Regions from separate parts of the Methylomusa anaerophila genome, predicted to be linked through region 3. Evidence: riboswitches for the same ligand, from Rfam matches in the RefSeq annotation. Region 3 holds a riboswitch; each other region holds the start of a gene.

Region 1 (2,265 bases), 1.0 Mb from region 3:
CTGCTGTTTATCCATTTACCATCGTATGTAAACAGCAGTGTTCGTATTTTATAGAATTTCTACCCGTGTTTAATTACCTCAGCGTCAGCCAGAAAAATTAAACCCTGCTTGACCATAGCGGAGATAGCCGGCAGCACTGCCTGGATCTTCTCTTCCGTATCCACTGCTTCAATAATCATCGGCAAATCGGCGGATAAGTCCAGAATACCCACCTTTTTGATTATACTGGCAGCGCCATACGCCTCGACGCCCCTACTGACAGTTGCTCCGGCAATACCTGCTTCCCTTAATTTTAAAACCAACGCATGATACAGACTCTTGCCGGCAAAACTTTGCATTTCGCCGACATAAATTTTTAACAATTTGTATTTACCAGGCTGTAAAATCATACCCTGCCCCCTCCTTTATGCTAACCGCCAAATATAGAGTAGCCTGCACCGCAGGCCAGCAACCCTAATATGGTACTGCCGGCAACGTAGCTAAAAAAGTAACGCCATTCACCGTCTTCAAGTAAACGGATAGCTTCGTAGCCAAATGTGGAAAAAGTTGTATAAGCGCCTATGAAGCCGATTTGTAACCCATAGCGTTCCAAAACAGTCTGCGCTAAAGGCAACGCTGCGGTATGGGCTGTGGACATTCCCAGCAGAAAGGCTCCCGTTAGGTTTATCATATAAGTTCCTATCGGAAATGACAGCGAGGAGTGCTTGGCAACAACCAAGCCAATGGTGTATCTTGCTATTGCCCCGCAAACACCGCCTATTCCGATTAACAACAACTCCATCATTATCCCCTCCGCTTTTCTAGAACCAGCTCATCCGCCTCACTTAATTCCTGCTTAGCCCTGATTTTTGCAAAGCCCCGGGTAACGATAAACCCGAGGGAGGACATTGCTATCCCCAAAAATACGCTAGCAAAAATATACATCGCTGTATACCAGATATGACCGTTTTGCCATAAAAGAATGCTTTCCATGGTAAAAGTAGAAAAGGTAGTAAACGCACCCAGAAAACCGGTGGAGAAACCTAACCGCAGATACGGATTGACAACAAGCAGTTCAACTGTCACCGTCAAAAACAGCGCCAATACAAAACACCCAAGTAAATTTATTACCAGCGTTCCCCAGGGAAAGCCTGTGTCGCGGACAAAGGGAGCAAACCACTGTCCCATACCGTAGCGGCTTAAAGCTCCCAAACAACCGCCAGTGGCAACCGCTAAAAATCTCATTCCACTTTCACCCTTCCTGCTCCAAGGCGAATTCGCCCAGTGTTTTATGTCCGCCCACACAAATATGGGATTAAACAATAAACCTAAAAAATGGACTCCTACCATACAAATGGTAGGAGTCATCACCGCCAAAGCGGGGTTATGGCGAACTCCATCGCCCTACTTTTTATTTACTTTATTATTATATAGGTAAATAAACCGAGCGTCAAGCGCTATCTGGAATATGTGCTATCTGGAATAGATAGTTCTTAATAACGGCTGTCAATTCGCTGTTAATTCTTTGCTGCGATCTATACAGGTAAAAACGAAAATGGGTAAAAAAAAAGAAGTATGAGGTAAGGAGAAATGTAGCCAGGGTCACAATAAAGAGGTAAAAAGGCAAAACTATTGACTAATTAAATACTGGGCAATCCGGGATTACCGGTATTATAACGACCGTGTCTGGGCCGTGGGGAGTGTGGGACTTTTCCAGGGAGTTCCCACCGGTAGCACTGTGCGCCCGTACATTGTATTTAGCAGTCCAGCTGCAGAGATATATAAAGCATTAAGTGCGGTGTAAATTCCGAGATAGCCGGCGTATACCGCCAGCGACTGGGAAGACAAAAGTGCAGACAAGAATAAAAGGGCAAAGACAATCAACAATGTACCAATTGCCAGTATTAAAGCTGTGTTGGTGACGAGAGTGGCTATAAAAACATAAGCGGTAAAAATCGTCCAGGCCAGATAGAACCACTGGAGAATAATCGGGTCAGGCGCCCACCACTTCAATGCCACGCCCAATTGCAAAATTCCGAAAGAAAACCAAAACAATCCGTAAAGATTGAAGGCCAAGGCAGAAAACAATTCCCCTTTGATGTAGCCAAACGTACCGGCAGAGAAGTGGACAAGCGCCACGGCTAAGGTCAGAGGAACAATAACTCCCAGGGGGACTGTTCCTCCAATGCCTGCAACTACGAATGCCAAAACAAATAATCCTATTCCAAATGATGCCAGGCCTATAGTTGAGGGATCAGCGATTTTAGAGATATCTTCGGACAAAAT
Region 2 (2,265 bases), 1.4 Mb from region 3:
GACGGAGAGAGTGAGCGGCCTGGTACTCAGCATCTGGAAAAAATGGTAAGCGGCCATTATCTGGGTGAAATTGTCCGCTTGACGGTGAAGGATTACTTGGGCGGTGACGCTCTGTCTTATACGCTGCAAGGCGGTGACGTGGCCGCTATTGTTGCAGATTTTACCGACGAACTTAGACATATTGCGAAAGTGGCTGAAGAACAACTCGGGCTTGGGGAACTTAATATTGCCGATTTGAAGTTTATTCAGGATGTGACTAAACTAATAGTTATCCGGTCGGCCAGACTGGTTGCTTCTATTTTGGCCGGAGTAATCGGATATCTTGACCCGGATTTGGATAAAGCGCATACAGTCGCTATTGATGGTTCCTTGTATGAAAAAATGCCTGGGTATGCTGACTACCTGCGTGGGGCTTTGGACGAAGTTTTGCCGGAAAACAGAGTAATAATTCGGCTTACCAAAGATGGTTCGGGAGTTGGGGCGGCGATAGCCGCTGCTACTGCTTGTGATTCGGTTGAGATATAACGCTTCTGGTTATAGTCCGGAGCCATTCTTGCCATTTCCCTTGGCAAGAACTGTAATTATTTTTTATGGACAATATGTTGACAATCCATGTTGTAAGTAATATAATATGCAAGTAGTTAATTCACAAGCGACTCCGTAGCTCAGCTGGATAGAGCGTTTGACTACGAATCAAAAGGCCGCGTGTTCGAATCACGCCGGGGTCACCATAGATATTTCAAGGGTTTTACGAGGTTTTCGTAAAGCTCTTTTTTGTTTCACAGCAGTTTTACAACAACGCGGCAGAAACTGCATTTTCTGAAACTTTAATTTAGTGGGAGCAAGCCACGGTTTTTCATATGAAGTGTCAGCCCTTACTGGGTAAAAGACTAGTGTCAGACCGGCCTGGGCGGTATTTTGCACAGCAGGTTTCTATTGACGTTGAATCCGGCAGGCTGGTATAATAAAACTATATCGAAATAGCGGCGATGGAGTTCGCCTGAACCCCGTGCAAACGGTAATGACTCCTACCACGTACGTGGTAGGAGTCTGTTTTTTAATGGCACGGTTGCTGGTTGGCAATAAGCTTTGTGCATAAACTAGATGGAAGAAAGCAAAGGAGGAATTCATCATGAGCAGCGAGATCGTCAATGTAAATGCGTTAGAAATTTTGGATTCGCGCGGTAACCCGACCATTCGGGTAAACGTGGAACTGGCCAGCGGCGTCCGGGCGTCGGCTTCGGTGCCGTCAGGAGCGTCCACCGGCGAAAATGAGGCGCTGGAACTTAGGGACGGCGACCAGGCCCGCTACGGCGGCAAGGGTGTTTTGCAGGCGGTGGCCAATGTGAAAGAGCGCATTGCGCCTAAACTCATCGGGCGAAATGCTGGTGATCAGGAGGGGATTGACCGGTTGCTGATCGACCTGGACGGCACACCAACCAAAGCTAATCTAGGGGCCAATGCCATTCTTGGCGTTTCCATGGCGGTGGCCCGGGCGGCGGCTAGCGACCAGGGACTGCCACTGTATGCGTACCTGGGCGGCGCGGCGGCAGTGCGCCTGCCGGTGCCGATGATGAACATTTTAAACGGCGGCAAGCATGCCGACAATAGTGTGGACTTTCAGGAGTTTATGGTTATGCCGATTGGTGCGCCGACTTTTGCCAAAGCACTGCAGTATGGTGTGGAAACCTTCCATGCCTTAAAAAAAATCCTGGGTAAGCAGGGCTATGCCACCAGCGTTGGCGACGAAGGCGGTTTTGCGCCTAACTTAAAGAGCAACGAGGAGGCCTGCGAGCTGATTATTGGAGCCATCCAGGCGGCGGGCTATGTGCCGGGCGTGGATATTGCCCTGGCTCTCGACCCGGCCGCCAGTTCGTTTTATGAGAATGGAAAGTACCATTTGACCAAGTCGGGGCAAGGTGTAAAGAGCAGCAGCGAAATGACGGCGCTCTACAAAACCTGGGCCCCCAAATACTACCTGGTTTCCCTAGAAGACGGCCTGGCGGAAAACGACTGGGAGGGATTTCGCGAACATACGGCCGCATTAGGCTATTATCTCCAGATTGTGGGCGACGATATTTTCGTCACCAATACCAAATTTATTGCCCGCGGCATTGAGGAAAAGACCACTAATGCGGTTCTTATTAAGCTCAACCAGATCGGCACGGTGACCGAGACTATCGAGGCCATCAAGCTGTGTCGCCAGGCCGGCTGGAATTATGTGATTTCCCACCGTTCCGGCGAGACGGAGGATACCTTCCTGGC
Region 3 (2,265 bases):
GTTTAGTGAGGAGAATTATTCAGCACTATCATTACTATCACAAGAACTGGAAACGAATAACGGTGAAACTATTATAATGGAATCCGTATTTATTGAAGAAAAATATGAACAAAGAGTCATTTCAATTTATAATAAAGCCAGAAGTCTAGAGTATGAGGAGATTATTGACAAGTGTAATGATTTCTTTATTGAAATTGAAGACGAGACAAACAATGAAAACTTAACTTTTGCCGAGGCAGAAGAGAATGAAGAGGAACTAAATAAACTTTTATCCTGGTTTAATAAAATAAACGCCAGAGATATTTTTGGTGCTCCCCTTAGAGCCGAAACGGAAGAGGCGCTGGAAAAATGCAAGAAAATCTTTGAGGAGTTCAGTAATAAAGTTTTTGCTAAAGAAATAATATAAGAAGTGGCCAATTTCTGGGGATATTGTGCCGGCTACCTTTGGCTGGGTGATGGCCGCAGCTCCGTTCCAGGCCATCGTAATATTATGGATCATAACCTTTATTGCTACACTGATCTTGGATAGACTAAAGATGTGGTATTACTATCTTTACCGGCGCTCTTGACGTAGGAGTCCGGTCTTGTTACAATCAAAGTAATTAAGGAGCGATGGAGTTCGCTCGAAATCCTGGTTGACCAGGTAATGACTCCTACCGTAAGAGGTAGGAGTCATTTCTTTTTTTTGCAATAGGGAGGCATACTATGCATTATCTATGTACCGGGCGACTGTTGACGGCGGGAAGTTTGGCACAGGAAACGGAGCATTGATACGCTGGGATTAGGGGGAATTTCATGGCAGAGGATCGTGGAGTAGATCAAGAGGAAGGTCTGGCGGTGCTGCTGGCTGAAGCGGATGGACGACTAAAACAGGCCGGCAGGCGTTTTGCTCCATATGCCGTCCGGGCGGGTGAACTGGCTGCTCGGCTGCGGGAGGAGCGATTTCATCTAGCAGTATTGGGCCAGTTTAAACGGGGTAAGAGCAGCCTGATCAATGCATTATTAGGCGGGGAATTTCTGCCGGCCAGTTCGGTGCCGATGACGGCGTTACCGACTGTCATTGGCCGGGGAAATACGCGGTGGGCGAAGATAACATTTGCTGACGGGCGAACAGATGAGGGTACGTTTTCTGACGACTCGGCTCTAGAAGCCTATTTAAGCCGGTTTGTCGCCGAGCAGGCCAACCCTGGCAATCGCCTTGGGGTGAACCAGGTGGACGTTGAATATCCAGCCAGTTTGCTGGCCGGAGGAATCACGCTGATTGACACACCCGGCATTGGTTCTACCTTCCAGCATAATACGGACACTACGCTGCAGTTTCTCAGCCAATGCGATGCCGCATTATTTGTCGTTTCCGCCGATCCGCCGATTACAGCAGCGGAAGTGGCATTTTTGCAGGCGGTGCAACAGCATGTCCGGCGCTTCTTTTTTGTGTTAAATAAGGCCGATTATCTCAGCGCTTCTGAACGGGAAGTCGTGGCGGGATTTTTGCGGCAAGTCTTACAGGAGAAAGCCGGTGTGGCAGCACCAATACCAGTTTATCTGGTGTCAGCCCGGCAGGCGCTTTCTGCCAAAAAAGCCGGTGACCGGAATTTGTTGGCAGAGAGCGGGCTGAGTTTGCTGGAGGAAACGTTAATCGCTTTTTTTCGACAGGAGAAACAGGCCGTATTGACGGCGGCCATTGGGGCGAAATTGGCTGCTGTGCTGCAGGAAGCCCTGTTAGAGTTGGAGTTGACCGTACGAGCGTTAGAATTGCCAGTGGATGAATTGACAACCAAACAAGCGCTGTTGGCGCAAAAGCTAACTGAACTTACGGCGGAGCAACGCCTAGCGGGTGACTTGCTGGCTGGCGATCGCAAGCGAACTTTAGCATTTTTGGAAGAGCAGGCGGCCGCCCTGCGGAAGAAGGCAGGCGAGTACCTGGACAGAATAGTAGCAGAGCAACTGGGCGGCTATCGTCCCGGCTTGGAACAAGAAGTGCAGGCCGCGCTGGCGGAAACCGTTCCTACTTTTTTCGACCGGGAACTGAAGGCCGCGTCCGATCGGTTTGGCGAATATATAGCCGGTGTATTGGCGCCCCACCAACAACGAGCCGAAATGCTGGTCAGCTCCGTGCGCCAGGCTGCCGCCAGTATTTTTGCTCTTGACTATCAAGTGACGGAGCAGGCTACGGTTTTTTACATGAAGCGTCAGCCTTACTGGGTGAAAGAGAAGTGGAAGACCGGTTTGGGTGGTATTCCGCACACCTGGTTGGAGTCACTGTTG

What was found. Region 3 has a riboswitch for fluoride ahead of MAMMFC1_RS08950 (dynamin family protein). Riboswitches for the same ligand answer to the same signal wherever they lie in the genome.
Region 1: it holds a riboswitch for fluoride, as region 3 does, so the genes downstream of both, crcB (fluoride efflux transporter CrcB) here and MAMMFC1_RS08950 (dynamin family protein) in region 3, are expected to answer to the same signal.
Region 2: it holds a riboswitch for fluoride, as region 3 does, so the genes downstream of both, eno (phosphopyruvate hydratase) here and MAMMFC1_RS08950 (dynamin family protein) in region 3, are expected to answer to the same signal.

What each region holds. Positions count from the first base shown of each region.
Region 1 covers NZ_AP018449.1:3,063,281-3,065,545, reverse strand. The annotation lists gene MAMMFC1_RS13785 (DUF190 domain-containing protein) at 60-389, opposite strand; gene crcB (fluoride efflux transporter CrcB) at 410-781, opposite strand; gene crcB (fluoride efflux transporter CrcB) at 784-1,224, opposite strand; fluoride riboswitch at 1,331-1,392, opposite strand; gene MAMMFC1_RS13770 (acetate uptake transporter) at 1,651-2,262, opposite strand.
Region 2 covers NZ_AP018449.1:569,198-571,462, reverse strand. The annotation lists gene MAMMFC1_RS02535 (hexokinase family protein) at 1-525, shown strand, start outside; tRNA gene MAMMFC1_RS02530 (tRNA-Arg) at 655-731, shown strand; fluoride riboswitch at 977-1,038, shown strand; gene eno (phosphopyruvate hydratase) at 1,133-2,265, shown strand, end outside.
Region 3 covers NZ_AP018449.1:2,013,828-2,016,092, forward strand. The annotation lists gene MAMMFC1_RS08945 (Chromate resistance protein ChrB) at 1-406, shown strand, start outside; fluoride riboswitch at 600-663, shown strand; gene MAMMFC1_RS08950 (dynamin family protein) at 796-2,265, shown strand, end outside.